4 regions of the Micromonospora sp. WMMB482 genome follow, and region 3 is predicted to be linked to each of the others. Evidence: riboswitches for the same ligand, from Rfam matches in the RefSeq annotation. Region 3 holds a riboswitch; each other region holds the start of a gene.
What was found. Region 3 has a riboswitch for cobalamin ahead of KSK32_RS24540 (acyl-CoA thioesterase). Riboswitches for the same ligand answer to the same signal wherever they lie in the genome.

Region 1 (7,671 bases), 140 kb from region 3:
GCCTGGCGAAACCGTCCGGCAGTCCCAGGCAGTGGTCGAACGGCTGCACGGTCACCGCCTCCGCGCCGCCCACACCGGCGGCGAAACAGGCCAGCGTGGTACGCAGCATGTTCACCCACGGATCGCGGGCGGTCATCATCGCGGTGGACGTGACCGCGTGCTGACGTTGCGCACCGTGCTCCGGCACCCCGCACACCTGCGCCACCCGCGCCCACAGCCGGCGGCCCGCCCGCAACTTCGCGATCGTGGCGAACTGGTCCGCGGTCGCCGAGTACCGGAACTCCAGCTGCCCGAACGCGGCCGGCACGCTCAACCCGGCGGCCGTGAGGTCCCGCAGGTACGCCACGCCGGCGGCGACCGCGCAGCCGAGTTCCTGCGCGTCCGAGGCGCCCGCGTCGTGGAACACCGTCGCATCGACCGTCATCGACCGCAGTCCCGGGAAACCCTCGGCGCAGCGGCGGGCCCACTCGTCCGCCGGCCCCTCCCACCGCCGTCCGGTGCGCGCCCGCCATCCGAGCGGATCCACACCGAGGTTCCCCCGCACCTTCGCCGGTGGCACCTGCCGCTCGGTGAGCAGCGCGAACCACGCCGGCACCGCGTCGACCGCGGCGGCGCCGGCGTCGAGCACGATCCCGGCCAGATCCAGGTAGACGTTCTCCAGCACGCCCGGCAACCCGGCCGCCGGTACGCCGTCCTCGCCGAGCACCAGCCACAGCGACGTGGCCCCGTTCTCCAGGTCCGCGCCGACCGCCTCGGCGGTGACCTTCGGGTCCGGGTCGGCGTGCCGCTGCCGGATGTCCCACCCCGCCGGCACCGCGCCGGCCGCCCGCGCACCCCGGGTATACGGGAACAGCCCCGGCGGCGCGGGCGTCGGCGTCGGATCGTCGGCGGTGTACAGCGGCGCGAGCGTGACGTCGTCGTAGCCTTGGTGAGCCAGCAACTCCTCGACCGCGTCCAGCGGGGTGTCCTCGCCCGCGAGCCCGGACCTGCGCAGCACCCCCAGGGCGAGTCGCTGCCACTGCTCACGCCCAGCGGCCGGGAAATCGGCGGCGAGGGATAACGTCTCTGACGGCACCGTCATGCCGGGATGGTAAAGGCCGCCGGCTCGGACCGGACCGGGATGTGACGACATCAACTGCGCTGCCGGGGCAGCGTCCGTCGATCGGCGACCATGGTTGTTCCGGCCCGCGTCCCGCGCCTCGGACATCACCCCGCGTGCCGCGAATCGGCGTCGTACGATCCTGGGCGGTGCTGGTGTGCCTCTCCCGCCGCGCGGGTGAGGCGCCGTAAGAGGGAACCCGGTGGGAGACCGGGACTGCCCCGCAGCGGTGAGTGGGAACGACCGCCGTCAACGAAGCACTGGACCGCGAGGTCCGGGAAGCGACGGCCAGTAGGCGACCTGGTGTCATGCCCGCGAGTCCGAAGACCTGCCCGCACTGCGCGTACCGCCGGTGCGCGCCGTCGGCGGCCTCTCGGGAGGGCCAGGGCGGAAAGCCGGTACGCGACAGCCGTACCCCGCCTTCCCTTTCCCGCGTGGCCGCCAGGCACCTCGAGGGAAGGACCACAGTGACAACCTCATTCGGGCAGAGCACCGTACTCGGCTACCCCCGCATCGGCGCGCACCGCGAGCTGAAGAAGGCGGTCGAGGCCTACTGGGCCGGCGCGCTGGACGCCGCCACCCTGCACGAGACCGCCGCCGGGCTGCGGGCGCAGGTGTGGCGGACGCTGCGCGACGCGCGCCTGGACGCCATCCCGTCCAACACCTTCTCCTACTACGACCACATGCTCGACACCGCCGTCGCCCTCGGTGCGATCCCGCAGCGGTTCACCCGCCTCGGCCTCGACGAACTCGACACCTACTTCGCCATGGCCCGCGGCGTCGACGCCGAACCGGCGCTGGAGCTGACCAAGTGGTTCGACACCAACTACCACTACCTGGTCCCGGAGATCGACGCCGACACCGCCTTCACCGCCCACCCCGCCAAGGCGCTCAGCGAGTACACCGAGGCCCGGAACCTGGGTATCACCACCCGCCCGGTGCTGGTGGGGCCGGCCACGTTCCTGCTGCTGGCCAAGGGCGCCGACCCGTTCGCCCGCCTCGACGACCTCGTCGACACCTACGCGGAGATCCTCACCGCGCTCGCCGGAGCCGGCGTGCCGTGGGTGCAACTCGACGAGCCCGCCTACGTCGCCGACCGCTCCCCGGCCGAGATCGACGGCCTCCGCCGCGCCTACCGCCGCCTCGGCGACCTGGCGGACCGGCCGCGGATCTTCGTCGCCAGCTACTTCGGCCACCTGGGCGACGCCCTGCCCGCGCTGCTCGACACCCCGGTCGAGGCAGTCGGCGTCGACCTGGTCGCCGGGCGGGAGAACCTGGACCGGCTCGCCGCCGCCGGCCCGCTGGGCGGGAAGACTATCGTCGCCGGGCTGGTCGACGGCCGCAACGTCTGGCGTACGGATCTACGCGCCGCCATCGCCGCCGGGGCCACCGTCGCCGCGCTGGCCGACCACGTCTCGGTGTCCACGTCCTGCTCGCTGCTGCACGTACCCGTGGACCTGGCCGCCGAGACCCGCCTGGACCCGCGGCTGGCCGGCCGGCTGGCGTTCGCCCGCCAGAAGGTCGACGAGGTGGTCCTGCTCGGCCGCGCGCTGCGCGACGGCACGACGACCCTGCCCGCGCCGCTGCCGGCCGCACCGGCGTCGTGGCGCCACGACGACATCCGCGGACGCCTCACCGCGCTACGCCCCGACGACCGGCAACGCGGCGACTACGCCCAGCGCGCCGACCGCCAGCAGCGCCGCCTCGGCCTGCCCGACCTGCCCACCACCACGATCGGCTCGTTCCCCCAGACCGCCGAGCTGCGCGCGGCACGCGCCGCGCACCGGGCCGGCACCCTCGACGACGCCGGCTACACCGATCGGATGCGCACCGAGGTCGCCCACGTCATCCGGCTGCAGGAGGACCTGGGCCTGGACGTGCTCGTGCACGGCGAGCCGGAACGCAACGACATGGTCCAGTACTTCGGCGAGCAGCTCGACGGGTTCGCCGCCACGGACCACGGCTGGGTGCAGTCCTACGGCACCAGATGCGTGCGCCCGCCCGTCATCTTCGGTGACGTGGCCCGCCGGGCACCCATGACCGTCGCCTGGTCCACCTACGCCCAGTCGCTGACCGGCAAACCCGTCAAAGGCATGCTCACCGGCCCGGTCACCATCCTCGCCTGGTCCTTCGTCCGCGACGACCAGCCACTCGCCGACACCGCCGACCAGGTCGCCCTCGCCCTGCGCGACGAGTGCCGCGACCTGGAGACCGCCGGTATCCGCGTCATCCAGGTCGACGAACCCGCGCTAAGGGAGACCCTGCCGTTACGCCGCGACCAGCAGCAGACCTACCTCGACTGGGCGGTCGGCGCGTTCCGGCTGGCCACCAGCGGCGTCTCCGACGACACCCAGATCCACACCCACCTCTGCTACTCCGAGTTCGGCGAGGTCATCACCGCCATCGACGCCCTCGACGCCGACGTGACCAGCATCGAGGCGTCACGCTCCAAGATGGAGATCCTCGACGACCTCGCCGCGATCGGGTACCGGCGCGGTGTCGGACCCGGCGTCTGGGACATCCACTCCCCCCGCGTACCGCCCCACGACGAGGTCGTCGACGCGCTGCGCCGCGCCGTCGCCGCGGTCCCCGCCCGCCGGCTCTGGGTCAACCCCGACTGTGGCCTGAAGACCCGCACCTACCCCGAGGTCGAGGCGTCCCTGCGACACCTCGTCGCCGCCGCGGCCGAGGTACGGCAGGGCTGACAACGGCTCCGGGTGGCCGTCACGAACGGCCACCCGGGGCCCGTGCGGGTCAGCGCGGCCGGGAACCCGTCATCGGCGGAACGGACCGGTGACGCAGTAGGTGATGCCGCCGGAGGACGAGCCGGTCGTGCCGCGTTGCGACGAGAAGTACAGCCGGTCCCCGGCCGGGGTGAACGCCGGTCCCGTGATCTCCGAGCCGCTCTGCCCGGTGATCCGCAGGAAGACGGAGATCTTGTCGTCCGGCGTGATCATGCAGATCTCCATGTTGCCGCCGTCCTCGGCGACGTACAGGTCACCGGCCGTCGACCCGGTGATGTTGTCGACGCCGGTCAGCGGTGCGGCACCGGAGGTGACCAGGCTGTCGTCGTAGGCGAGCTCGTACGTACCGGCGGCCAGGTTGACCTGCCACACGCGGTTGTCGCCCTTCGTGGTGAACCAGACGGTGTCGTCCGCGTAGTGACAGCCCTCGCCACCGTTGAAGGTCTTCGCGCCGGACACCTGCCGCCGGGTCGGCGTGGGCGAGCCGTCCGGGTCGGGCACCGTGGCCCAGGTGAACGTGCCGGAGGTGGCCGTACCGGCGCGGAGGACCTGGAGGGTTCCGGCAGAGAGGTCGCCCCAGGTGGTCGGCACGAACCGGTAGAACTTGCCGTCGCTCTCGTCCTCGGTCAGGTAGACGACCCGGCGGACCGGGTCGGCCGCGGCCGCCTCGTGCTTGAACCGGCCCATCGCGGGACGCGCCACAGCGGTCCCGCCCAGCGGGTACGTCTCGAAGACCCGGCCCCGGGACACCTCCTCGCAGGAGAGCCAGGTGTTCCACGGCGTCTTCCCGCCGGCGCAGTTGTTGTTGGTGCCGGACAGGATCCGCGACGCCCCGACCACGGCACCGCTGGAGTTGAAGACGAGGCGTGAGGCGCCGCCGCCGGCACCGGCCGACACCTCGGAGTTCGACACGTAGATCCAGCCGGAGCCGTTCGGGAACACCGCGCCGCCGTCCGGAGCGTCGTGCCAGGTGTACGACGTCCCCGGCACCGTCTGCCGGGAACGCGCGACGATCGAACTGGTGAAGCCGGCCGGCAACTGGATGCCGTTGGCGTCGGCGGACCGAAGCCCGCCGTAGGGCCCAGCGGCGTTCTGCGCGGGTGCTCCGTACGCCGCCGACCACGCCGTGAACGGCAGGGCGACAGCGCCCGCACCGACAACAGTGGCCCGCAACATCGCTCGACGATCCATGGAACCTCCTCGGTAGGTTCCCAGATCTGATCGGGCCGAGCTTACGCACATCGATCCGTTGGATGAACGTCGATGGACGGTCCGGTGCGTGACGTCATGTCACCGCGCACCCGCAACGTTCGCGCGCCACGACCCCGTCAACGGGTCATCGGCGGTCACCCGGGGCCACGGCGACGGTTTCGGTTGCCTGAGGCGGGTGGATGGTGATGTCCTGCGTCACCGACGCCACCCGGATGCCACTGTCGGCGAAGCGGTCCAGCACCCGCCGGGTGACCTGATCCTTGACCTGGCGGGCGGCGCGTACCGGCACCACGAACCGGGCGGACAACTCGACCCAGTTGGGGGTGGCGCGGACGAAGACGCGGGGGTCGACCTCGGCGTCGGCGACCGGGTAGCGGCGGCGCATCTGCTCGATGGCGCGGCGCGCCTCGACCGTCGAGGAGATGCTCTCCGCCTCCTCGCACAGGATCCGCTCCGCCAGGTGCCAGTCCGCCTCGTACGGCACGGGCAGGGTCAGTTCCTCCCACAGATGATCCAGCACGGTGCTGCTGTTGAACACCGGCGCCGTGAACACGAAGCGGTTCGACAGTGACACCACCCGCCCGGTGTACTGACGGCCGCGGATCCAGGATTCCGGGTCCGAGGAGGAGCCGCTCTCCAAGATCCGGGTACGCAGTGGGGTGATGTCAAGGACGTCACCGCGTACCCCGCACATCTGGATCCGGTCACCGACGCGGAACTGCCGGCCGGTGAGGATACTGATCCACCCGGCGAACGCGCCGATGACCTCCTGCATGGCCAGCGCGAGGCCGGCGGCGAGCAGACCGAAGACCACGGCGACCCGTCCGGCGAACGGCCGCCACAGCAGCGCCAGCGCGAAGAGCAGCGCCACTGCGGTCAGGTAGTGCACCGCCTTACGGAGGTAGTAACGATTGGTGGTGTCGGCCACCCGGTGGGTCGCCAGGCGCCCGGCGAGCATCGCGAGTACGACAGCCAGCACGATCAGGACGATGCTGGTCACGAGGCGACCGCTCACGCTGCTCGTGTCCCAGAGGGCCTCCAGGAACCGCTCCATGCTGCTCGTCCATCGTCCTCGGCGGCGACCGGCCGACGCGAGCCCGTCGCGTCTCCTCCACCATAGGCATTCACGGACGGTGGCTCTCGGAAACCGCGATGCGAGGGGTTTGGGCAGCGTCCGTTTGCCGGGCACCGGCGGGATCACCACAAGCGCCGGGTAGCCGGCACCGCGACGCCGAGCAGACATCGGAGATCCTCGGGCTTCTTCCAGGAATTCTCCGGACCCACCCGTCCGGCCGGCTCGTACCGCGATCCCGGCGGTCTGCTCCGTGGCCGGCACTCGGACGCGCGATTCAGCGATGGCCTGACGGGTAGTCGCGGGCGTGACTCAACCGCCGCCGAAGCGGGGCAGCCCGGCGCCGCTGGTCGTGCTGGCTCGCCGGGCCCGGAACCTGGTTACCGGCACCCGGAGTCGGGCCAGCCGGGCGGGACGGTTGCGGCTACGCCAATTGGAGATCATCGCGCTGATCGCGGCGCAGGCCGGTCTGGCGGCGGCGCTGTCCTGGTGGCTGGCGTTCAGCCTGTTGGGCAACCCGAATCCGGTCTTCGCACCGACGGCAGCGGTCGGCACGATCGCCGCGGCGATCGGCCAGCGCACCCGCCGTACGGTCGAGCTGCTGTTCGGGGTGGGCCTGGGCATCGCCATCGGCGACGGGCTGGTCCTGCTCATCGGCACCGGCCCGTGGCAGACGGGTGTCATCGTCGCCCTGGCCATCGGGGTGGCCCTCGGACTCACCGGCCGGGGCGGCACCGTGGTCAGCCAGGTGGGTGGTACGGCGGTCCTGATCGCCACGCTCTCCTCCAGCCAACAGAACCTGGAACTGCCCAGGATCATCGACGCCGCGACCGGAAGCCTGGTGGGTCTGCTGGTGGTGGCGGTGCTGCTGCCACTGCACCCCATGCGCGTCATGCGCCGGGCGGCTTCACCGGTCTTCGACGCGCTCGCGGCGTACCTCCGGGAGACCGAGGCGGCGATACGGACGAGGGATCCGGACCGCGCGGTGCGGGCGACGGACGGCCTGCGTGCCATGGGACCGGACGTGGAGCGGCTCCGCGAGGCGCTCAGCGGCGCGGAGGAGGTGGTCACGGTCGCGCCGGCGAGGTGGCACTGGCGGCAGCACTACGAACGGTACGCCCACGGCGTCACGCACCTGATCCGCGTCATCGCCGACAGCCAGGACCTCGCCCGACGATCGGCGACGATGGTGGAGTACGGGGAGAAGATCACGGATCACCTCCCCGACGCCGTGGCGGCGCTCGCGGACGCCGTACAGCAGTTGCAGCGGGAGCTACGGGCCGACAAGCCACACGAGCGAACCCGACGGCACGCCCTGCGGGCGGGCGACGAGGCGGGCCGGGCCGCCGGTGGCGGATTGCAGAACTTCGCCGCCTCCGTCGCGACCCAGGTGCGGGTGACCGCCAGTGACCTGATGCGGGCCACCGGCTGCTCCGTGGACGAGGCGAATCAACAGGTACGGCAGGTGGCGCGACGGGGTGAGCGGGAAGGACGGATCCACTCGTCGTGAGGATCGGAGCGACCGGCGGGCGCCGGAGTCGCTG
Region 2 (7,671 bases), 690 kb from region 3:
CGGCCGGGCCGGGCTGGTCACCGCCGAAGGCGCGGCCACCGAGAGCGCGACCGCGAAGATCCGCCGGGTGCTGCCGGCCGTTCTCGCCCGGCGGATCGATTCGCTGCTGGAGACAGTGGACTTCACCGCACGGGTCCGGAAGCCCGCCCCGGCCGGCATCGAGGCGCTGCTGGTGCTCGCCGACGCGGCCCGACATCAGCAACCGGTGAACATCACGTACACCACCTGGCGCGGCGAGTCCGGCGAGCGCCGGCTCGACCCGTACGGGCTGGTCTTCCACGCCGGCCGGTGGTACGTCACCGGCCACGACCACAACCGCCGGGCCGTACGGACGTTCCGGCTCGACCGGATCGGGACAGCCCGCCCCGCCCCGGGCAGGTTCGACATCCCGGCCGGCTTCGATCCCACCACGCAGGTCCTCACCGGTCTGGCAGCAGTGCCGTACGCGCACGACATCTCCGTGGTGCTGCACACCAGCCTGGAGCAGGCGCAGCGACGGATCCCGCCCTCGGTCGGCACGCTCACCGAGGTTCCCGGCGGAGTACGCCTCACCGCCCGAGCCGAACGGCTCGACGGTGCGGCACAGATGCTCGCCGGGCTCGGCTGGTCGTTCACGATCGACCGACCGGACGAACTCAAGGACGAGGTACGCGCCCTGGCCGCCCGACTGCTCACCGACGCTGACGCTTGAGGCTCGGTAGTGGTAGTCAGAGCCGCCTCGGCCCAGTGCGGATGGCGCGCGGCTGGGTCAGGCCGGCGGATCGTCTCGGAAGAGAGCTTCCCTCAAGCCTCGGCCTCCCCAGCGGGTGGCGACGAGTTCGGGTCGAGGACGGGTCGGCTCGGGCACCCCTCGGTGCGGTCTGGTGTCGGGCGCAGGACGGTCCCAATCGGCGATCAGCGCGAAAGGATCGGTCACGCGGTCCGGTTCATCCTCACACCGCTCCCGGACAACCATCGCTGGATGGAAGCGCAGTTCCTGCGCCATCCCGCAGTCGTCGGCCCGCGAGGCGACCACGGCCCCGCAGCCTCGACAGGCGACGCAGGGATCCATCCCACCATCGACCAGCAGCCCGTGCGGACACGGTCATGGACGAAGCGTGTCCCGCGTACGTCACCGGGTGAGAGGACGAAGGTGCCGGTGAGCTGATCACGGCCGTAGGCGGCCTCGTCGATCGCGTAGGCACCCGGGTCGAGGAGCGGCGGGTTCACGTGGTGGCAGTCCAGGACCGACCAGTGCGGCGGCGCCGGCAGTTCCACCAACCGGACCGGGACGCTCAGCGTGTTCCCGCAGCCCGCACACCGAAAGCGCTCCACTGCCGCAGTGTGACATCGCAGCCGAGTCACGGCATCCGAGATCGGCCGCGCGATGGTCGGTGGGTGGGGCCCGTCAGTGAGCGTCGCTGCCGGAGTGGCCGAACCTCGGTCACTGAGGACGGTGAACTCACCGCAGCACCCACACGGCGGTACAGCAGGCATGCCCTGGCACGTCGGCGGCGTGGCCCCGGCCATGCCTTCGCTGAGCAGCGGCTCACCCGAAGACGGGTACGGTACGGCGGTGAGCTTTGCCGGGGGAGCTTCGTCGAGTTCAGGTCGGCCCTGAACCATCTCCTGGCCAACCGCGGGGGACGTGGCGATGACTGTTGACTGGAGCCGGCTCACGCACGCGTGGGGCCGGGCGACCGACACCCCAGGGCACCTGGCCGCGCTGGAATCCGGTGACGCCGACGCCCGGGAGGCTGCGCTGTATCACCTCGACATCAAGGTGCTGCACCAGGGTTTCCCGGAGACGGCGACCGCGCCTGCGGTTCGGGCCGTTACCGCGCTGCTCGCCGAGGGACGAGCCCACCCGGACACCGTCGAGCCGCTTCTGGAGTTCCTCGGCGATGCGGCGGTTAGCGTGATCGACCTCGCCGACGACCGCTACTTCACCGAGCTCCTGCCGGACCTCGCCGAAGCCGTGGCCGAGGCGTACCCGGTGGTGCTTCCGCTGCTCGCGGCGTCACCGCCGGGCCGGGCGCTGTTCCGCGCGGAGAATCTTGTGGCGATCGCGCGGATGCGGTCCCTCGCGGGCCGGCGGGAGGAACTGGCGGTGCTCGTCCTGCAGTGGTCGGAGCGAGGCATCGAACCGCAGGCGGAGTGGCTGCACTGCCTCGGCCGACTCGGCGTCGACCTCCGCGACCGGCTCACCGATCCGGACCCGGCGGTCCGCCTGCAGGCCGCGCTGGCTCACGAGGACGACCCGCGCGCCCGTGAGCTGATCCTGGCCGCGCTGGCCTTGCCGCCACCTCCGGGGGTGCACCAGTACGCGCTCGTCGCCGCGGCGATCCGCGTCGCCGCTGACTTCGACGAGATCGCGGCGGCTGCCTGCCGAATGGCTGGCCGGGACAGTTGGGCCGGCTTCGACGACGGCTGGGGCGCGTTGGTGCGGTTCGCGTTCCCCAAGCCGTACGCGAAGCGCCGGCCGCTCACCGAACCGCAACGCGCGCTGGTTCGGGCGCTGGTGACCAACGACCAACTCTGGGATCCGACGAACGGGAGCTGCCGCCTCGTCTTCAAGGAGGCCGGACTACCGAGCACCCGGAGTGCGTGCGGCCGGATCGCCGGGTGAGCGCATGTGGACCTTCCGCAGTCCCCAGGTGATTCTCTTCAGCGACGATCTGACTCGGGCGGCCGCCTTCTACACCCGGCTGGGATTCCGGGAGACCTTCCGGGTACCGACCGACGGCGAACCGGTTCACATCGATCTCGTCCTCGACGGATACAAGATCGGGATCGCCTCGGTGGCCTCCACCCGCGAGGACCACGGCTTGGACCCGGTCGCCGAAGGCCAGCGCGTCGCGGTCGTCCTCTGGACCGAAGACACCACAGCGGCTTACGAGGGCCTGGTCGCAGGCGGAGCACCCGCTCTCGCGCCTCCACACGTGTGGCTCGGCCGGTTACTGATCGCGTGGACCGCCGACCCCGACGGCAACCCGATCCAGATCGTTCAATCCCTCTGAGGCTGCCGGCCGCTTGCTGCGATCCGGCATCGCAGGTGGCATACGCACGGTCAGTGCTGCGCAGGTTTCCACCACGCGAGGTTGGCGTCCACCTGGGCCACCGGCTCGATGATCTCCCACGCCTCGGCGATCAGCCCGTCGTCGATCCGCCAGATGTCGACGACCGCGATCTCCGGCCCTGCGTCGGGAAGCCAGCGCCGCGAGTACATCACCACGTGATCGCCGTCGGCCAGCACCTGATGGATCTCGACCTGCATGCCGGCGAGCGGTACCAGCGCGGCGCGAACCGCGGTGAGCCATTCCACCTTGGTCGATGTGGTGGTACCCGGCCTGTGGTGGACGAAGTCATCACTCAGAAACGGTGCGAGCGCATCGACGTCGCCCGTCTCGATCAGTCCTGCCAGCGCCCGTTGGACGATGCTCTTGTTCGCCGTGGTCATGGACGCAGTGTTCGCGTGCCCGCTGCGATTGTCGATGAACTCGGATTTCATGGCTTCTCGGTCAACGATGAGTACGCTCCATGAGCGTGCACACGGTCGGGGAACTCCTGCGGCAGTGGCGGCAGCGCCGGGGACTCAGCCAACTGGATCTCGCGATCGCTGCGGACGTCTCGGCTCGTCACGTCAGCCTGGTCGAGACCGGTAAGTCCAAGCCGAGCTCCGACATGATCCTTCGACTCGCGGATCAGCTCCACGTGCCGCTGCGTGATCGCAACCGGCTGCTGCTCGCCGGGGGCTTCGCACCTCGGTACGCCGAGCGGCCGCTCGACCACAACTCACTGGCAGCCGTTCACGACGCCGTCCGGAGGGTGCTCCGCGCCCACGAGCCCTACCCGGCGGTGGTCTTCGATCGCCGGTGGAACATCGTGATGACCAACCGCGCCGTCGACCCGTTCTTCGCGCAGGTGGCTCCGGACCTGCTGCGGCCGCCGGTCAACCTGGTACGGCTGGGACTGGACCCGCGCGGGTTCGGGCGCATGGTCGTCAATCTGGCCGACGTGCGCGCGGTGTTCCGCAGCCGGATCTCACGCCAGCTCGCCACTGCTCCCGACCCTGAGCTCACCGCACTCTACGAAGAGCTGCTGGCGCCCGAACCGGAGGACACGCCGGGCCGGCGGATCGAAACGGACGTCGTGATACCGATGATCCTTCGCGTCGGCGGACGGGAGCTGCGGCTGTTCTCGACCATCACCACATTCGGCACCCCGACGGACATCACGATCGACGAGATCGCGATCGAGTCCTACTACCCGGCCGACGCGGAGAGCGCCGCCTACTTCACGACGTAGCGTGCTGCCTCGGCGACGGGCGCCGGCAACGTCGCCCACGGCAGCCGGGTGTCATGCCCGGCTCAGGCCGAGCGCCTCGTCCACCCGGTCCAGCACCGTCACGTCGTCGTGGCCGACACCGCGCAGCAGGTCGATCGCGGTCGCCCGGATCTGCCCGACGATCATGGTGACCGGCAGCGGCGGATCGGTCCGCAGCAGGCCCGCGGCGAGCCGTACCGCCTCCAGGGCCGCCGCGTCGGCCCGCTGCGCGTGCCGGTCGGCGTCGGCGCCGGTGAGGTCGTGGGCCATGGCCTCACCGGCCGACCGTACGGCGGAGGTCAGCGCGCCGATCGCGGCGGCCAGTTCCGGCGGCGTGGCGGTGTGCCGGCGGGTCAGGGTCACGCCGGCCCGGGCCAGCACCCGGATGTTGCGGGCGGCGTAGTCGAGCTGCCGCAGCGTGGCCTCCACCTCGGCGAGCTTGCCCAGGTGCCGGCGGCGCAGTCCGAGCCGTAGCGTCTCGCCGGTGGCGAGCACGGCGGCCTGCATCTCGGCGACGCAGTCGTCCACCTGCCGCGCCCGGTCCAGCGCGGCGCGGGCGGCGTCCTCGTCGCAGCCCCGCAGCGCCGCGTTGACCCGGTCGAGCAGGTCGGCCAGGTCGGTGTAGCTGCGCCGGGCCTGGGCCACCAGTGGGGCCAGCGGGTCACGGGCGGCCATCAGCTGGCTGGCGGCAAGCGCGACGGCGCCGCCGATGAGCGCGTCGACGAAGCGGAACGGCATCAGCGTCCCGTTCGGCGCGGAGACCACGACCAGGTACATGGCCGAGAGGGTGGCCTGCACGACCAGGGCGCGGCGGGCCCCGATCACCACGAGCGTCGTGGTGGTCAGCAGCAGCACCAGTAGGACCGTCCCGGTGCCCGGACCCAACGCGTACACCAGCAGCTCCGCGACGAGCACGGCGGCCGCCACGGCGAGCAGGATCTCGACGGTCTGCCGCAGCCGTCGCCCGCGGGACTCGCCGAGCACGACGAGCGCGGCGGTCGGCGCGAAGAACGGGTCCGGGTGACGGATCACCACCGCCGCCACGATCCACGCGACCACAGCGGCGGCGGTCAGCTCGACCACCGTCATCCCGTCGCTGCGCAACCGCGCGGCGGCGTCGCGCACCCAGGTCCGCACCGGTGGTACCCCTCTCGCCGGGCAGACCGGGCCCGGCCGCCGATCGATCTTCCGCGAGGAGGGCCACTACCCCGGCTGTGACCTGCTCAATCGCTCGGGTGACGGGCGGCTCGTTCGAGGGCTCGCCGGGTAACTGTCGGCGGCCACGAAGAGCGTGCCGGGCTTCGGGAGCCGCAGGGGCAGCGGCTGATCGCAGGTCCACGACCCTCGCCGACGGCGGCGGGACGTGAGACCGCCGCCTCCGCCGTCCGTCACGGCACGTGTCCGGCTCCTGGCGCATTGACATCGGAGCTGCGGCCACATAAGACTGTCGCGACAACTCAACCAACGCGTGTGCGTGCGGGGGAAGACCGGTCGAAATCCGGCGCTGGCCCGCAACGGTAGGCCGTCCAGTGGACTCTGGGCGGCGAGCCCGAATACCCGTCGTACGCGTGCATCCGCTCCCCACCCGTCGTGGCCCACGGGTCGGAGTCCCTACCGACCCGGCGTTGCCGCGTCGGTAGGGCTTTCGACGACCGCCGGGCCGGAAAGGCGCTTCCGATGGTCGTCCGCCGAAGCCGGCACCGCCTGCTCGCGCTCCTCTGCGGCGCGCTCGCCGCCCTCACCCTCACCACACCAGCCGTCGCCGCACCCGAGCGCGCCGGAGCCACCCGCCCCGAGGCCGCCGCCGGCTGGCTCGCCCGGCAACTCGTCGACGGCGAACGCTTCGAGGCGGTCTTCGACGGTGTCGCCTACCCCGACCAGGGGCTGACCCTCGACGCCGTGTTCGCCTTCGCCGCTGCGGGCGCCGCCGACGACTACGGCGCCGACGCGCTGGCCTGGGTCACCCGGCCGGACGTCCGCGACGGCTACCTCGGCGACGGTGTCTCCGAGGCGTACGCGGGTGCGACAGCCAAGCTCGCGCTCGCCGTGCAGGTGCGCGGCGGCGACCCGGGCGACGTCGGCGGGGTGGACCTGATCGCCCGGCTGCGCTCGCTCCAGACGCCGGCCGGGCGGTTCAGCGACCGGTCCGCGTACGGCGACTACAGCAACGCGTTCAGCCAGTCCTTCGCGGTCCTCGCCTTGGACCGCACCGCGCTGGGTGCGCCTCCTGCGGCGGCCGCCTGGCTGGCCGGCACCCGATGCCCGGACGGCGGCTACCCGCTGCTGCCCGCGCAGCCGGTCTGCGTGTCCGACGTGGACGCCACCGCGCTCGCGACGCAGGCGCTGCGCGCCGCGGGGCGTCGGGCCGACGCCGCCGCAGGGGTGCGCTGGCTGGTGTCCGTTCAGGGCGCCGACGGCGGCTTCACCAACGTCGCCGGCACGCCCAACGCCAACAGCACCGGCCTCGCCGCGCAGGCCCTGCGCGACGGCCATCGGCCGCTGGCCTGGGCGCGCGCCCGGGGGTTCCTCGCCGGTCTCCAGCTCGGCTGCGCCGCCGCACCGGCGGACCGGGGCGCGGTCGACTTCGACGGCGGCGGCTTCGACCCGGCCACCGCACCCCGGGCCACCGCCCAGGCCGTCCTCGGTCTCACCGGGACCGGGTACGCCCGCTTGTCCGCCGCCGGCGCCGAACCCGGCGCACCGGCGCTCGCCTGCCCGTGAACCCTCTCGCCGCTCACCCGATCACAGGAGGACCCGTGTTCCGTCCCCGTTCCACAGTCCGCAACTGGCTGGCCGGTCTGCTGGCCGCCGTCGTGGCGGGCGTCGCGCTTACCGCCGTCGAACCCACGCCCCGGGCGGCGCACGCCGCCGCCTGCGTCGGTACCTCGGGAGTCACCGTGGTCGTCGACTTCGCCGCGCTCGGCGGCGGCGTCCAGGTCGGCTGTGCCCCGGGCGATCCGGCCACCGGGCTGGCCGCGCTGCAGGGCGCCGGCTTCACCGTCACCGGCACCAAGCGGTGGGGGCTGGCCTTCGTCTGCCGGATCAACGGCAAGCCCACCGCCGCGACCGAGCCGTGCGTCAACACCCCGCCGGTCACGGCGTACTGGTCGTACTGGCACGCCCCCAGCGGCGGCTCCTGGTCCTACAGCACCTCGGGGGCGACCAGCTACAACCCCGCGCCGGGCAGCGTGGAGGGCTGGTCCTTCGGCGCCGGCGCCCCGCCGGGCATCGCCGCACCCTGAGCCGCCGGCAGCGGCGTGACCAGCGGCGCACCGGGTGCCGGCCTCCGCTCTGGCGTCGACGCGCGCCCGGGCGGTACGGTGTCGGCACCCGGTGCGCCGGGCACACAACTGCATACGTCCCGAG
Region 3 (7,671 bases):
GTCGCCGCGCTGCTCGGCGGCGTGATCGGCGTGGTCGCCGCCGGCTGGCTGGAGTACGGCACACTGCACCGCCTCGGCGTCCTGCCGATGGCGCTCGTCGGGCTGGCCGAGGAGACCGCCAAGCTGATCGTGCCGGCCGGCATCCTGCTGCTGTGGCGGCGGCACCCGTCCCCGGCGCAGGGGCTGGTGATCGGCGTGGCCTCCGGCGCCGGGTTCGCCGCGCTGGAGACCATGGGCTACGCGTTCGCCGCGTTCGTCGGGTCGCAGGGCAGTCTCGGCGCGGTCGAGCAGACGCTGCTGGTACGCGGTCTCACCGCGCCTGCCGCGCACCTGGCCTGGACCGGGCTGACCGCCGCCGCGTTGTTCACGTTCGCCGCCGCCCCCGGCGGCCGGAAGCTGGCGGCGTTCCTGCTCACCTTCGCCGCCGCCGTCACGCTGCACACCTGCTGGGACACGTTCGGCACCCAGCCCGCGTACGTGTTCATCGGCGGCGTGTCGCTGGGCTGGGTGCTGCTGCGCCTGCACCTGGACCGAGAGCGGCCGGCCCTGCCCGGCACGCCGGCGGAGTCGCCGCTGGAGACGGCGTCATGATCATCGCCAGTTCGCCGAGGTGGCGGGGTCGGAGCACCTCTGATGCCGCCACCTCGGCGTGACGGAGTCGATCAGCCGGCGGCCAGCCGCACGCCGAGCGCCACGAAGGCGACCGCGCAGAGCCGGTCGACGCGCCGCGACCAGCGGCTGTCGCCCCACCGGCTGGCGAACCGCCCGGCGCCCACGCCGAGCGCCAGGTCCACGGCGAGCTGCACCGCGACGAACAGCACGCCGAGCAGCACCAGTTGCGCCGCCACCGGGCCCGCCTCGGGCCGGACGAACTGCGGCAGGAACGCCACACTGAACAGGATCATCTTCGGGTTGAGCAGGTTCGTCAGCAGCCCGCGCCGGAACGCCCGACCGGCGCCGCCGTCCGGCCGGTCCGCACGCGCGCCGGGCCGGCCCGTGCCGCGCAGCGCCCGCAGGCCCAGCACGATCAGGTACGCCGCACCGGCCCACCGGATCGCGGTGAACAGCACCGGAGACGCGGCGATGACGGTGGCGAGCCCGGCCACCACGGCGGCGACGTGCACCGCCTCCCCGGCGGCGACCCCGAGCGCGGCCACCGCGCCCGCCCGCGGGCCGTACCGGGTGGCGTTGGCGAGCACGAACATCATGTCCGGCCCCGGGGTGAGCATGAGCACCACGATGGCGGCCAGATAGCCGGCGAGCGTGGCCGCTGAGAGTCCGAGCACCGCTCAGCCCTCCCCGGCGCCGTCGAGCAGCGCCCGCCGCAGCGCCAGCCGGTGCTCGCGCCGGATCTGCGCCTCCCGGTAGCGCCGCCGGTCGCCCTCGGTCTCGGTGTGCAGCGGCGGCACCGGCCGGGGCTGCCCCTCGTCGTCCACCGCCACCATCACCAGATGCGCGGTGGCCACGTCCACCGGCGGCACCGCGCGGTCCCACCGGTCCGCGCTGACCTTGACCGCCACCTCCATCGAGCTGCGGCCGGCCCAGGTGATCCGGGCGTCCACGTGCACCACGTCCCCGACGCGTACCGCACGCAGAAACGCGGTCTCGTCGATGGCGGCGGTGACTGCCGGGCCGTCGGAGTGGCGGGCGGCGACCACTCCGGCGACCGAGTCGATCAGGTTGAGGATGCGCCCGCCGTGGACCGTGCCCATCAGGTTGGTGTGGTGCTGGTCCATGATCTGCGACAGGGTCAGGTGCGAGGCCGACGGTGGTCGGCCGGTGAGCGTGATGGTGTCGGGCACTGTGCGGTTCCGTCCTCGCAGAAGCGGACCGCCGACCGGCCGGGGTGTGCACGTCGAGGGCCCGCCGACGGCCCTCCGCACGGCGTGTCACCCGCCCGACCCACCCGCGAGGTCGACGGCGGCGCGCACCGGTGGTACGCGCGACGCGGGCAGGTCTTCGGACTCGCGGGCCGGACACGAGGTCGCCTACTGGCCGTCGCTTCCCAGGCCGTGGCCCAGTGCTGTTGACGGCGGTCGTTCCCGCTCACCGCTGCGGGGCAGTCCCGGATTCCCACCGGGTTCCCTCTTACGACACCCGGCCGTCGCCGACCGGGTGAACCAGCGCTTCCCGCAGCGTAGCCCAGCGTCCGAGGCCGGCGGCACCAGCGTCAGGCCGGCGCCGATCCCGTCACACCGGCCAGCGGCGCCGCGCCGAACGAGACCGCGAACCGCTTGCACCAGATCGACACGCTGCGCAACCCGTCCAGGTCCACCGACGCCGGGATGTCGTACGCCTGGTCGCCGATGTTGCCCTTGAGCCGGCCCAGTTCGACCCAGCGGCCGTCGTCGAACACCTGCCAGCCGGCGCGGCCGGGCAGCACCTTCCGGTCGGTGAGCCACACCCGCAGGTCGGGGCCGTCCGAGGTGTCCAGTCCCCGCAGGAGCAGCTGGCGGCGGCCGTCGGCGAGGCGGACCAGCTGCGCCCGGCCGGACGTGTCGTGCTCGTGGGTGACGAAGTCACCGGCGGCGAGGAGCACGTCGGCGGGCGCCGCGCCGGTCGCCGAGGGGCCGGCCGTACCGGAGGGCGACGGGCCGGAAGTACCGGCCGGCTGCGGCTCCGCCACCGACGGCAGCGCCTCGCGCACCTCACGGTCGGTCACCAGCCGCCACGGCTGGAACAGGTACAGACCCACCGCGAGACCGGTGACGACCACGACGGCGAGCCCCGACAACACCACACGTCTTCTGCCCATGCTCCGACAGTAGGCGCCGACCCGGCGGAAAGATCTTTCCGACCGCTTACGGGCCGACCGCGGGCCGCCGCACCGGGACGCCGATGGGTAGCGTCTGGGCCCATGGGGCGCTATGTGCTCGTCGTCGACGACGACCGGACGGTGAGCGACGTCGTCCGGCGGTACCTGGAACAGGACGGCTGCCGGGTCCGGCTGTCCTTCGACGGGCCCGGCGCGCTCGCCGCGGCCGAGGAGGAGCCACCCGACCTGGTGGTCCTCGACCTGATGATGCCGGGTCTCGACGGCATCGAGGTGTGCCGGCGGCTGCGTCGCCGCCTGCCCGGCCTGCCTGTGGTCATGCTGACCGCGCTCGGGGACGAGGCCGACCGGGTCGCCGGGCTGGAGGTCGGGGCGGACGACTACGTGACCAAGCCGTTCTCGCCCCGCGAACTGGTGCTGCGCATCCGGTCGGTGCTGCGGCGCGCGGCCCCGCCGGACCGGGGACCGGCGGGGATGCTGTGCGACGGCGACCTCACCGCGGACACCGACCGGCGCGTCGCCGAGCGCGGGGGGCGTCCGCTGTCGCTGACCGTACGGGAGTTCGACCTGCTCGCGTTCCTGCTGGCGAACCCGGGACGCGCCTGGTCGCGGGCCGAGCTGCTGGACCGCGTGTGGGGCTGGCGCTTCGGCGACCAGTCCACTGTCACCGTCCACGTCCGGCGTCTGCGGGAGAAGATCGAGGACCACCCGGCGCAGCCGCGCCGCATCGTCACCGTGTGGGGCGTCGGCTACCGGTACGAGCCGTCGGAGGCGTCCCGGTGAACGAACTGATGGTCATCGGGCTCTACGCCCTCCTCGCCGGCGCGGCCGTCGGCGCGCTCGCTGTGGGCGCGCTGCGGCTGGTGCGTCACCGGTCGATCCTCGCGCACATCGCGGTGCTGCTGGCGGTCACTATCGCCTCGGTGACGGCGGGCGTCACGGCTGTCGCCCAGGCCATGTTCCTGTCCGCGCACGACCTCCAGGTCGTCCTCGTGACGGTGGCGGCGTCCGCGGCGGTCAGTCTCGCCGTCGGGGTGGCGTTCGCGCGGCGGCTGGCGCAGGCGGCGGTCTGGGCCGACCAGGCCCGGCAGCGGGAACGGCAGCTGGAGGCCGGCCGCCGTGAGCTGGTCGCGTGGGTCTCGCACGACCTGCGTACGCCGCTGGCCGGCCTGCGGGCGATGGCGGAGGCGCTGGAGGACCGGGTGGTCGACGAGCCGGCGGCGGTGGCCGAGTACCACCGCCGGATCCGGGTCGAGACGGACCGGATGACGCGGCTGGTCGACGACCTGTTCGAGCTGTCCCGGATCACCGCCGGAGCGCTGCGGCCCGCGCTGTCCCCGGTCCCGCTCGGCGACGTGGTCTCCGACGCGATCGCCGCCACCGCGCCGCTGGCCGCCGACCGGCGGGTACGTGTCGTCGCCCCGGAGACCGGCTGGCCGACCGTCCGGGCCGCCGAGGCCGAACTCGCCCGCGTCGTGACGAACCTGCTGGTCAACTCGGTGCGGTACACGCCACCGGACGGCACGGTGCGCATCGACGCCGGCCGGGACGACGACGACGCGTGGCTGGCCGTCTCCGACACCTGCGGCGGCATTCCGGAGGCGGACCTGCCCCGGGTCTTCGACGTGGCGTTCCGGGGTACCCGGGCCCGTACCCCCGCACCGGCCGGCGCCGACGAGGCGGCGCCGGCCGGCGGCGGGCTGGGCCTGGCGATCGTGCGCGGACTGGTCGAGGCGCACGGCGGGCGGGTCGACGCGCACAACGTCACCGGCGGGTGCCGCTTCGTCGTCCGCCTGCCGGCGGTCTGACCGGGCCCCTGTCGGTCAGCCGGCGTCCGGGGGGCCGGTCTCCACCAGGCGTCCCTGCGCCAGGCGCAGCCAGCGGCCGACGTCGATCGCGGCGAGGAACCGTTCGTCGTGGCTGACCACCAGCAGCGCGCCCCGGTAGGCGTTGAGCGCGCTCTCCAGCTGAGCGACGCTGACCAGGTCGAGGTTGTTCGTCGGCTCGTCGAGCAGCAGGAGTTGCGGCGCCGGTTCGGCGCCCAGGACGCAGGCGAGCGTGGCGCGCAGCCGCTCACCGCCGGAGAGCACGCCCACCGGCAGGTGCGCTCGCGGGCCGCGGAACAGGAACCGGGCGAGCAGGTTCATCCGCTGCGCATCCGGGGCCTGCGGCGCGAACACGGCCAGGTTCTCCGCCACGGTACGGTCCAGGTCCAGCAGGTCCAGCCGCTGCGACAGGTACGCGATCCGGCCGTCGGCGCGGGCGATCCGGCCGGTCTCGGGCTCCAGGTCGCCGTCGATCAGGCGCAGCAGCGTGGACTTGCCCGCACCGTTGTCGCCGAGCAGGGCGATCCGCTCCGGGCCCCGGATCGTCAGGTCGACGCCGTCACCTGCGAACAGGGACCGCTCGCCGTGCCGGACCCGGACCCGTTCGGCGGTCAGCAGCGTACGCCCGGCCGGCACGTCCGTGGCGGGTAGCTCCACCGTGATCCGCTGCTCGTCGCGCAGCGCCCGCTCGGCCTCGTCGAGCCGTGCCCGGGCGCCGTCGACCCGTCCCGAGTGCATCTCGTTCGCCTTGCCCGCGGCCACCTGGGCGTCCCGCTTCATGCCGCCGGCGACGATCCTCGGCAGGCCCGCGTTCTTCAGGTTGCGGGCGGCGTTCCCGGCTCGCCGGGCCGCCCGCTCGCGGGCCTCCTGCAACTCCCGCTTCTCCCGCTTGAGCTCCTGCTCGGCGCTGCGGACGTTCTTCTCCGCCACCTCCTGTGCGGCCCGCACCGCCGCCTCGTACGCGGTGAAGTTGCCGCCGTGGAACCGTATCTCGCCGCGGTCGAGTTCGGCGATGCGGTCCATCCGGTCCAGCAGCGCCCGGTCGTGGCTGACCAGCAGCAGGCAGCCGTGCCACTGCTCCAGCACGTCGTGGAGCCGGTGCCGGGCGCCGAGGTCGAGGTTGTTCGTGGGCTCGTCCAACAACAGCACGTCGGGCTGCTTGAGCAGTTGCGCCGCCAGGCCGAGGGAGACCACCTGTCCGCCGCTGAGCGTGTCCAGGCGGCGATCGAAGGCGAGGTCGCCGAAGCCGAGCCGGTCGAGCTGGGCGCGGGTGCGCTCCTCGATGTCCCAGTCGTTGCCGATGGTGGTGAAGTGCCTCTCGTCGGCGTCCCCGGACTCGATGGCGTGCAGCGCCGCGATCAGCGGGGCGATCTCCAGGACCTCGGCCACTGTCAGGTCGGCGGCGAGCGGCAGGGTCTGCGGGAGGTAGCCCAGCACGCCGTCGACGGTTACCGACCCGGCGGACGGGCGGTACTCGCCGGCGATCAGCTTGAGCAGCGTGCTCTTGCCGGCGCCGTTCGGCGCGACCAGTCCGGTCCGGCCGCCGCCGAGGGTGAAGGAGAGGTCCTGGAACACCGGGGTGTCGTCCGGCCAGGAGAAGGTCAGGTTCGAGCAGACGATGAAGGAGTCGGACATCGGAAGACGACCTCGAAGGTGAGGGCGGGCGGACCTCAGCCGCCCGGCGGGGGACACGGTCTCGGGGTACGACGACACGACCACGGCGCTCGCCTGCGGTCGGTCACATGTCCGGTCTCACCCGGAGATGTCGTCGTCACCCGCCATGTCTGGTCTCCCTGTGCGGTCTTCGTGCTCGGACGGCCACGTCCGGCTCGCCCGGGGTCCACCGTAGCACCGGCCGGTGCCGGCGTGGGCGTGCCGGACCGGTGTCCGGGCGGCCACCCGCCGCGACGGCGCGCCCTATGCTCCTGGCCATGTCCCAGGTGAGTGCGAGCCGCTGGTTCGGGCCGGCCGGACCTTCGGCCGGTGACGCCCAGGTGTTCGTCTTCCCGTACGCCGGTGGCGTGGCCGCCTCCTTCGCGCAGTGGCAGGAGCTGGCCGCGCCGGAGCTGTCGGTGCAGGTCGCGCTGATGCCGGGCCGGGGCGCCCGGCTGCACGAGCCGCCGGTGGACGACCTCGCGGAGCTGGTGGACGCGCTGGCGACAGCCGTCGCCGAGCGGGCGTCCGGGCCGTTCCTGCTGGTCGGCCACAGCCTGGGGGCGCTGGTGGCGTTCGAGGTGACCCGGGAGCTGCGCCGCCGGGGCGCGCCCGCGCCGCTGGCGTTGCTGGTCGGCGGCGCGGAGGCACCGCGGAATCGCCTGGTACGGCGGCGCGTGCACGACCTCGACGACGCCGGCCTGGTCGAGGCGTTGCGGGACTTCGGGGCGACGCCGGCCGCGCTGCTGGCCGACCGCGACCTGATGGAGCTGATCCTGCCCGGGGTACGGGCCGACTTCGCGCTGTCCGAGCGGTACGCCTACCACCAGGAGCCGCCGCTGGAGGTGCCGGTGCACGTGCTGCTCGGCGACCGGGACGAGCACGTGGACCCGGACCGGGCCGCGGGGTGGGCGCGGGAATGCGTCACCGAGCCGATGTGGCACGTGTTTCCCGGCGGGCATTTCTTCCTTTCCGACCATCTGCCGGAAATCATCGATCTAATACGACACATCGTCGCCAGTCACACCGCTGTGGCGGAATAGGCGACAAAGAACGGGTAAGGACTCGCACCCGTGCCGGACCTTCCACAATGTCCGGTATTCGAGCTGGTGAACCGGCGAGAAGCGGTGTTACAGTCTGCCATCCGTTCGCCGAAGGGACGTCGCTGACGAGGCGGCATACTGTCGCGTGCGCCGAGGTGTTCATGAGCCGGCCGTACCTTCCGTCCCTGGTCCTGCGCGATTACCTGCACACCGTGGCGACCCTCCACCCGCAACTGCGCGAACTGCTCGACTTCGGGCGTCCCGGCGCTGACGAGGCACTCGCGGAACTGGCCGGCACGGTCAGCGAGTTCGACACCGACTCCACCGGCCGGGGCGATTCCTACCGCCGGGCCCAGCGGGACACGCTCGTCCGCTG
Region 4 (7,671 bases), 130 kb from region 3:
CTCACGCTGGTGCCGGCGCTGCGCGACGAGCTGGCGGCGCTGGACCGCGACGACGTCATGATCATCGTAGGGGGTGTGATCCCGCCGCAGGACTTCGACGCGTTGCGCGCGGCCGGCGCGGCGGCCATCTTCCCGCCCGGCACCGTCATCGCCGAGGCCGCCCGGGAGCTGCTCGCCGAGCTGTCCCGGCGGCTCGGCCACCCCGCGTGAGCGCGAGGAGTGAGCCGGTGTTGCGAGCCCCGCAGTCGCGCACCAAGGGAAGTTCGGCGTGAGCGCGAGGAGTGAGCCGGTGTTGCGAGCCCCGCAGTCGCGCACCAAGGGAAGTTCGGCGTGAGCGCGAGGAGTGAGCCGGTGTTGCGAGCCCCGCAGTCGCGCACCAAGGGAAGTTCGGCGTGAGCGCGAGGAGTGAGCCGGTGTTGCGAGCCCCGCAGTCGCGCACGAAGGGAAGTTCGGCGTGAGCGGCGCCGCGATGCGCACCCCGCCGGTGCAGGCGTACGTCGACGGGGTGCGCGCGGGCTCCCGGGCGTGGATCGCCCGGGCCATCACTCTGGTCGAGTCCACCCGGCCCGATCATCGGGCGTCGGCCCAGCGGCTGCTGGCAGCGCTCACCCCGCACGCCGGTGGCGCCCGTCGCGTCGGCATCACCGGGGTGCCCGGAGTCGGCAAGTCCACGTTCGTCGACGCGCTCGGCTGCCGCCTGACCGGCGACGGGCACCGGGTGGCGGTGCTCGCGGTCGACCCGTCGTCCACCCGCACCGGCGGGAGCATCCTCGGCGACAAGACCCGCATGGCCCGCCTCGCCGTCGACCCGGCCGCGTTCGTGCGGCCCTCGCCGACGGCCGGGACGCTCGGCGGCGTCGCGAAGGCCACCCGGGAGGCGATCGTGGTGGTGGAGGCCGCCGGCTACGACGTGGTTCTGGTCGAGACCGTCGGCGTCGGCCAGTCCGAGACCACTGTCGCCGAGATGGTCGACTCGTTCCTGCTGCTCACCCTGGCCCGCACCGGCGACCAACTGCAGGGGATCAAGAAGGGCGTGCTGGAACTCGCCGACGTGATCGCGGTCAACAAGGCCGACGGACCGCACGCGACCGACGCCCGCCGGGCCGCCCGGGAACTGGCCGGCGCGCTTCGCCTGCTGCATCCGGAGGGCGGCTGGCAGACCCCCGTGGTCACGTGCAGCGCCCTTGAGGAGACCGGCCTCGACGAGGTGTGGCAGCAGATCCGCCACCACCAGGACATACTGGCCGCCTCCGGCGAGCTGGCCGAGCGGCGCCGACGACAGCAGCTCGGCTGGGTCTGGGCGACGGTGCGCGCCGAACTGCTCGACCGCCTCCGCGCCCATCCCACCGTGCGGGCCCTCACCCCGCAGGTCGAGCGAGACGTCCTTGCCGGCACGCTCACCCCGGCTCTCGCCGCCGAGCGGTTGCTGGCCGGTTTCGCCGACCCGGCCGTCACACCGGGCACACCACCAGACCCAGCTGCGCCGGGTAGCGGTACTGCCAGTGGCCGGACGGAGTCCGGCTGAGCATCGGCGCGAGCAGGTCCAGCAGTCGCGCGGCCAGTGGCCCGGGCAGCGTCCGCCCGGCCACCCGCGCGGCCAGTTCGGCCTCGTCGGCCCCGGTGACGCCGCGGACCGCGGTCACCGTCCGCACGTCGGCGGTCAGGCCCAGTTCGGCGAGCGTTCCGGCGATGAGCAGGTGCCGTGGCACCGGCCGGGTCACCGGCGCGCCGAGCAGCGCCGTCAGGACCTGCTCGTGCGGCGCGGGGGCGCCGGCCTCGTCGGCACAGAGCAGCAACCGGCCGGCGTGCAGCACCATGGCGCGCAACGCGGCCGGCAGGTCGTGGTGCCGGCGCAGCGTCCCGACGCTCACCACCACGTCGTGGTGCGGGAGTGCCGTGTGCGGCCAGAGCGCGCGTACCGTTTCGACTGTGACGCCGTAGCGCCGGGCGTCGTCCGCCACCCGGGCGAGGCGTCCCGGCGACGGGTCGACGACCGTGACGTGGGCGCCGGCCCGGGCGGCCACCGCCGCGAAATCGTCGGCGGCGATGTCGAGCACGGTCTCACCCGGGCCGATGTAGGAGGCCAGCATTCGTGACACGTCCGGGTCGAGCGGGCCGGTGTACTCCGGCTCGCCGCCGGCCACCGCATGCCAGGCATCGGCGAACCCGTAGCCGGGCGCGGTCGAGAACGTCATCTGCCTGGGATCCTTCCCTCGAGGTCCGGTACGGCTCACCGGCGGTCCGGGGAAAGGTGACGGCAGGGTCGGGTGACTGGTCGCCCGCCTCGCCCTGGCCCTCCCGCGAGGCCGTCGGCGGCGTGCGTGGTCACGCACGCGGTGCAGGCAGGTCTTCGGACTCGCGGGCGTGATCGGACAGTGCCGATCTCCTAGTGGCCGTCGCTTCCCGGGCGCCGAGGGCGTCCAGTGCGTGTGACGGCGGTCGTTCCCACTCACCGCTGCGGGGCAGTTCCGGATTCGCACCGGATTCCCTCTTGCGACGCCCGGACCGTCAAAGCCCGCGCGAACCAGCACCGTGGGCCATCGTAGGGCACCCCGGTGACGGGACCGGCGGGCTGTGGCACGGCCGGGAGGGCTCTGTCACATCCCTCCCGGCCGCGGCGTCCCGCCGGTCAGCCGGCCGTCGCCACCTGTCCCCGCGGTGCGAGGTGCCGGGCGTACGCGCCGGTGGTGAAGAACGCCGGCAGGTCCTCGCCGAGCGCGGTGTCCTCGACGATCCGCGCCGCCTGTCCGGCGCGCTCGCGGTCGGCGTCGCCGCGGCCGGCGGTCAGCGCGGCCAGTTCCTCGGCGAGGACCGACCGGACGAGGTCCTCGGTGACGCAGCCGCCGCCGGCCAACGGGGTGCGGTGGTGCAGCCACTGCCAGACCTGGCAGCGGGCGATCTCGGCGGTCGCCGCGTCCTCCATCAGGTTCCACAGCGCCACCGCGCCGGTGCCGGCGAGCCAGGCGTCGACGTAGCGCAGCGCGACCGCGATGTCGGACTGCAGCCCGGCGGCGGTGACCTGGCCCGGGGTCTTGTCGACGGCGAGCAGGTCGGTGGCGGTGACGTCGACGTCGTCGCGAAGCCGGTCGAGCTGGTTCGGGCGGTCGCCCAGCACCGCGTCGAACTCATCCCGGCACACGTCGACCAGGCCCGGGTGCGCGACCCAGGAGCCGTCGAATCCGTCGCCTGCCTCCCGCCGCTTGTCCGCGCGCACCCGGCGTAGCGCCGTCTCGTTGACCTCGGCGTCGCGGCTGGGGATGACCGCGGCCATCCCGCCGATCGCGTGCGCGCCGCGCCGGTGGCAGGTCGCGACCAGCAGTTCGGTGTACGCGCGCATGAACGGCACCGTCATGGTGACCTCGGAGCGGTCCGGCAGGACGAAGTCCGGCCACTGCCCGAAGTTCTTGATGATGCTGAAGATGTAGTCCCAGCGCCCGGCGTTGAGCCCTGCCGAGTGCTCCCGCAGCTCGTAGAGGATCTCCTCCATCTCGAACGCGGCCGTGATCGTCTCGATCAGCGTGGTGGCCCGGATGGTGCCCTGGGGCAGGTCGAGGTACCGCTGGGCGAAGACGAACACGTCGTTCCACAGCCGCGCCTCGCGGTGGCCCTCCAGCTTCGGCAGGTAGAAGTAGGGGCCGGCGCCGATGTCGAGCTGCCGGCGGGCGCAGTGGAACAGGTACAGGCCGAAGTCGAAGAGGCTGGCGGAGATCGGGCGCCCGTCCACCACGACGCCCTTCTCCACCAGGTGCCAGCCGCGCGGCCGGACCACGATCGTGGCCAGGTCGTCGCCGAGGGCGTACCGCTTGCCGCGCGCGTCGGTGAAGTCGATCCGCCGGTCCAGCGCGTCGATCAGGTTGAGCTGTCCGGAGACGACGTTGTGCCAGGTGGGGGCCGTGGCGTCCTCGAAGTCGGCGAGCCACACCTGCGCCCCCGAGTTGAGCGCGTTGACAGTCATCTTGCGGTCGGTGGGCCCGGTGATCTCGACCCGCCGGTCGAGCAGACCGGGCGCGGGTGGCGCGACCCGCCAGGTGGGATCGGCGCGGATCGCGGCGGTCTCCGGCAGGAAGTCGGGCAGTTGACCGGTCGCGTACCGGTCGCGCCGGGCGCGGCGGGTGTCCAGCAGGGCCACGCGGCGGGCGGCGAACTCGCTGTCCAGCGCCACCAGGAACTCCAGCGCCCCGGGGGTGAGGACCTCGTCGAACCGTTCGGCCACCGGACCGATGATCTGGTGTCTCATGCGAACTGCTCCTCCTCGGTGGAGCCGCGCAGCGCAGTGGTCTCGGCCGCCGGGTTGAGCACGGTGCTGATCAGGTCGAAGTAGCCGGTGCCGACCTCCCGCTGGTGCTTGACCGCTGTGTAACCGGCCGCCTCGGCGGCGAACTCCCGCTCCTGCAACGCGACGTACGCGGACATGCCCTCGGTGGCGTAGCCGCTGGCCAGATCGAACATCGAGTGGTTGAGCGCGTGGAAACCGGCCAGGGTGATGAACTGGAACTTGTATCCCATGTGGCCCAGCTCCCGCTGGAACTTGGCGATCGTCGCGTCGTCGAGGTGCTTGCGCCAGTTGAACGACGGCGAGCAGTTGTAGGACAGCATCTGGTCCGGGTACTCGGCCTTGATCGCCTCGGCGAACCGGCGGGCGACCTCCAGGTCCGGGGTGCTGGTCTCCATCCACAGCAGGTCGGCGTGCGGCGCGTAGGCCAGGCCCCGGGCGATGCACGGCTCGATGCCGTCGCGGACCCGGTAGAAGCCTTCGGCGGTGCGCTCGCCGGTGACGAACGGCTGGTCCCGCTCGTCCACGTCCGTGGTGAGCAGGGTGGCCGCCTGTGCGTCGGTGCGGGCGACGACCACCGTCGGCACGCCGGCCACGTCCGCGGCCAGCCGAGCCGCTTCGAGGGTACGGATGTGCTGGCCGGTCGGGACCAGGACCTTCCCGCCGAGGTGGCCGCACTTCTTCTCGGCGGCGAGCTGGTCCTCCCAGTGCACCCCGGCGGCGCCGGCCGCGATCATCGCGGTCATCAGCTCGTAGGCGTTGAGCGGGCCGCCGAACCCGGCCTCGGCGTCGGCGACGATCGGCGCCAGCCACCGGGTCGCGTCGGTGTCCCCCTCGGCGGTCGTGATCTGCGCGGCGCGCAGCAGCGCGTTGTTGATCCGGCGAACCACCGCCGGGACCGAGTTGGCGGGGTACAGGCTCTGGTCGGGGTAGGTGTGCCCGGCCAGGTTGGCGTCCGCGGCCACCTGCCAGCCGGACAGGTAGATCGCCTTCAGGCCGGCGCGGACCATCTGCACCGCCTGGTTGCCGGTGAGCGCGCCCAGCGCGTGGACGTAGTCCTCGGTGTGCAGCAGCCGCCACAGCCGGTCCGCGCCGTGGCGGGCCAGGGTGTGTTCCTCCTGGATCGCGCCGCGCAGGCGGATCACGTCCTCGGGGCGGTAGCTGCGCCGCACCCCTCGCCAGCGGGGGGCGGTCTCCCACTCGGTACGCAACTGCTCGACGGCGTTCGGCATGACGTGTCCCTTCTGTGGTGGCCGGCGGCGGAGGACGTGAGCCGGGCCGGTGTGGCGCCCACGGTCACACGGGCCCGGTGACCGGGGCGAGAGACGGAATCAGCCAAGTTCTGGGAATTTCCGGCGGTGGTTTGCGAAGTTGCGAACAGATATATTCGCAGCCTGTTAAGCACCGGCGGCACGAGCAGCGGGAGGTGACGGCGATCAGCAAGACGTTCGCCGGCGCCCGGCTGCGCCGGCTACGGGAGGAACGCGGGCTGAGCCAGTCCCACCTGGCGCGGCTGCTGGCCATCTCGCCGAGCTACCTCAACCAGATCGAGCACGACACCCGGCCGCTGACGGTGCCGGTGCTCATGCGCATCACCGAGGTGTTCGGCGTCGACCCGACCGTGTTCGCCCCGCGGGACACCCCACGTCTGGTCGCCGGGTTACGGGAGGCGCTGTCCGGCCGGGTCGGCGTCGCCGACCTCACCGAACTCGCCACCCGGCTGCCCGAGGTCGCCGAGTCGGTCATCGACCTGCACCGCCGCTACCGGCAGGCCGACGAGCAACTCGCCGAGCTGCTCGGCGACCGCGAGACGGCGGGCCGCAGTCCGCACGACCGGGTGACCGAGTTCTTCTACCGGCGGCAGAACTACGTACCGGAACTCGACGAGGCCGCCGAGCGGCTGGCCGGAACGGTCGGGCTGCGCCGGGGCGAGGTCCGCGCCATGCTGCAGGACCGGCTGGCCGACCGGCACGGCGTGCGCGTACGCCACGACGACGCCCTCGCGCTCGGCGACGAGCTGCACCGTTACCGCCCGCAGACCCGCACCCTGCACCTGTCGGCGTCGTTGCGGGCCGGGCAGGAGGCGATGCGGATGGCGGCGCAGATCGCGCTGCTGGAGTACGCCGACGTGATCGACGAGATCGTCGAGCAGGAGCGCTTCGACGACACGCAGACCCAGATCCTCACCCGGGTCGGCCTGGCCAACTACTTCGCCGCCGCGTTGATCCTGCCCTACGAGCGGTTCCTGGCCGCCGCGGAGCAGCGCAGATACGACATCGACCTGCTCACCCAGCACTTCGCGATGGGCTGGGAGCCGGTGTGCCACCGGCTCAGCACACTCCAGCGCCCTCGCGCCCGCGGGGTGCCGTTCTCCTTCGTCCGGGTCGACCGGGCCGGCAACATGTCCAAACGCCAGTCCGCCACCGGGTTTCCGTTCTCCCACACCGGCGGCACCTGCCCCCTGTGGAACGTCTACGAGGCGTTCGGCGCGCCGGGCCGGGTCGTCGTGCAGGTCGCCGCGATGCCCGACGGGCAACGCTACCTGTGGATCGCGCGCACCATCACCCGCCACCACGGCGGCTACAACCAACCAGGCAAGGTCTACGCGGTCGGGCTGGGCTGCGAGACCCGTCACGCGGACCGGCTCGTCTACTCGGCCGGGATGGACCTGCACGCGGCCGAGGCGGCCACCCCGATCGGCCCCGGCTGCAAGACCTGCGAGCGGATGACCTGCCCCCAGCGCGCGGCGGCTCCGATCAGCGGACGGCTCGACCTGGACGAGAACCGCAGCACGTTCATCCCGTACCCGCTGAAGGGGGCGGACCGGGCGGTGCCCCCGGCCCCGCGGTCGTCCACTCCCTGAACCACCGGCCCCGGCGAAGCAGCGAAACCGGCGTCACGGGCGGCGAGCCGCCACGTTGTTGCCATAGAGTGGCAACAGCAAAGCAGCGGCATTACTAGGAGAGGGATCCTTGATGGCGGTCTACACCCTGCCCGACATGCCCTACGACTACGGCGCACTCGAACCGGCCATGTCCGGGCAGATCCTCGAACTGCACCACAGCAAGCACCACGCCGCGTACGTCAAGGGCGCCAACGACGGCCTGGAGCAACTCGCCGAAGCCCGTGAGAAGGGCGACTTCTCGACGTTGGTCGGGCTGGAGAAGACGTTCGCCTTCAACCTCTCCGGCCACGTGCTGCACTCGATCTTCTGGGGCAACCTGTCGCCGGACGGCGGCGACCGCCCGGACGGCGAGCTGGCAGCGGCGATCGACGAGCACTTCGGCTCGTTCGACGCGTTCGCCGGCCAGCTGTCGGCGGCCACCAAGGGCGTGCAGGGCTCCGGCTGGGGCGTGCTGGCCTGGGAGCCGCTGGGGCGGCGGCTGATCGTCGAACAG

Region 1: another riboswitch for cobalamin. It lies ahead of metE (5-methyltetrahydropteroyltriglutamate--homocysteine S-methyltransferase); the one in region 3 lies ahead of KSK32_RS24540 (acyl-CoA thioesterase).
Region 2: another riboswitch for cobalamin. It lies ahead of KSK32_RS21420 (peptidase); the one in region 3 lies ahead of KSK32_RS24540 (acyl-CoA thioesterase).
Region 4: another riboswitch for cobalamin. It lies ahead of KSK32_RS23975 (class I SAM-dependent methyltransferase); the one in region 3 lies ahead of KSK32_RS24540 (acyl-CoA thioesterase).

What each region holds. Positions count from the first base shown of each region.
Region 1 covers NZ_JAHOPD010000020.1:4,831,769-4,839,439, reverse strand. The annotation lists gene KSK32_RS23960 (methylmalonyl-CoA mutase family protein) at 1-1,081, opposite strand, end outside; cobalamin riboswitch at 1,258-1,450, shown strand; gene metE (5-methyltetrahydropteroyltriglutamate--homocysteine S-methyltransferase) at 1,567-3,804, shown strand; gene KSK32_RS23950 (alkaline phosphatase PhoX) at 3,874-5,034, opposite strand; gene KSK32_RS23945 (mechanosensitive ion channel family protein) at 5,180-6,109, opposite strand; gene KSK32_RS23940 (aromatic acid exporter family protein) at 6,435-7,637, shown strand.
Region 2 covers NZ_JAHOPD010000020.1:4,288,103-4,295,773, forward strand. The annotation lists gene KSK32_RS21390 (YafY family protein) at 1-691, shown strand, start outside; gene KSK32_RS21395 (hypothetical protein) at 1,634-2,608, shown strand; gene KSK32_RS21400 (glyoxalase/bleomycin resistance/extradiol dioxygenase family protein) at 2,613-2,999, shown strand; gene KSK32_RS21405 (nuclear transport factor 2 family protein) at 3,050-3,490, opposite strand; gene KSK32_RS21410 (helix-turn-helix domain-containing protein) at 3,520-4,287, shown strand; gene KSK32_RS21415 (FUSC family protein) at 4,339-5,442, opposite strand; cobalamin riboswitch at 5,739-5,885, shown strand; gene KSK32_RS21420 (peptidase) at 5,983-7,026, shown strand; gene KSK32_RS21425 (hypothetical protein) at 7,062-7,547, shown strand.
Region 3 covers NZ_JAHOPD010000020.1:4,976,434-4,984,104, forward strand. The annotation lists gene KSK32_RS24530 (PrsW family intramembrane metalloprotease) at 1-591, shown strand, start outside; gene KSK32_RS24535 (LysE family translocator) at 663-1,286, opposite strand; gene KSK32_RS24540 (acyl-CoA thioesterase) at 1,290-1,802, opposite strand; cobalamin riboswitch at 1,933-2,140, opposite strand; gene KSK32_RS24545 (DM13 domain-containing protein) at 2,171-2,755, opposite strand; gene KSK32_RS24550 (response regulator transcription factor) at 2,858-3,556, shown strand; gene KSK32_RS24555 (sensor histidine kinase KdpD) at 3,565-4,581, shown strand; gene abc-f (ribosomal protection-like ABC-F family protein) at 4,597-6,234, opposite strand; gene KSK32_RS24565 (thioesterase II family protein) at 6,531-7,295, shown strand; gene KSK32_RS24570 (class I SAM-dependent methyltransferase) at 7,457-7,671, shown strand, end outside.
Region 4 covers NZ_JAHOPD010000020.1:4,842,228-4,849,898, forward strand. The annotation lists gene scpA (methylmalonyl-CoA mutase) at 1-210, shown strand, start outside; gene meaB (methylmalonyl Co-A mutase-associated GTPase MeaB) at 455-1,525, shown strand; gene KSK32_RS23975 (class I SAM-dependent methyltransferase) at 1,452-2,195, opposite strand; cobalamin riboswitch at 2,324-2,544, opposite strand; gene aceB (malate synthase A) at 2,630-4,237, opposite strand; gene aceA (isocitrate lyase) at 4,234-5,505, opposite strand; gene KSK32_RS23990 (short-chain fatty acyl-CoA regulator family protein) at 5,700-7,136, shown strand; gene KSK32_RS23995 (superoxide dismutase) at 7,249-7,671, shown strand, end outside.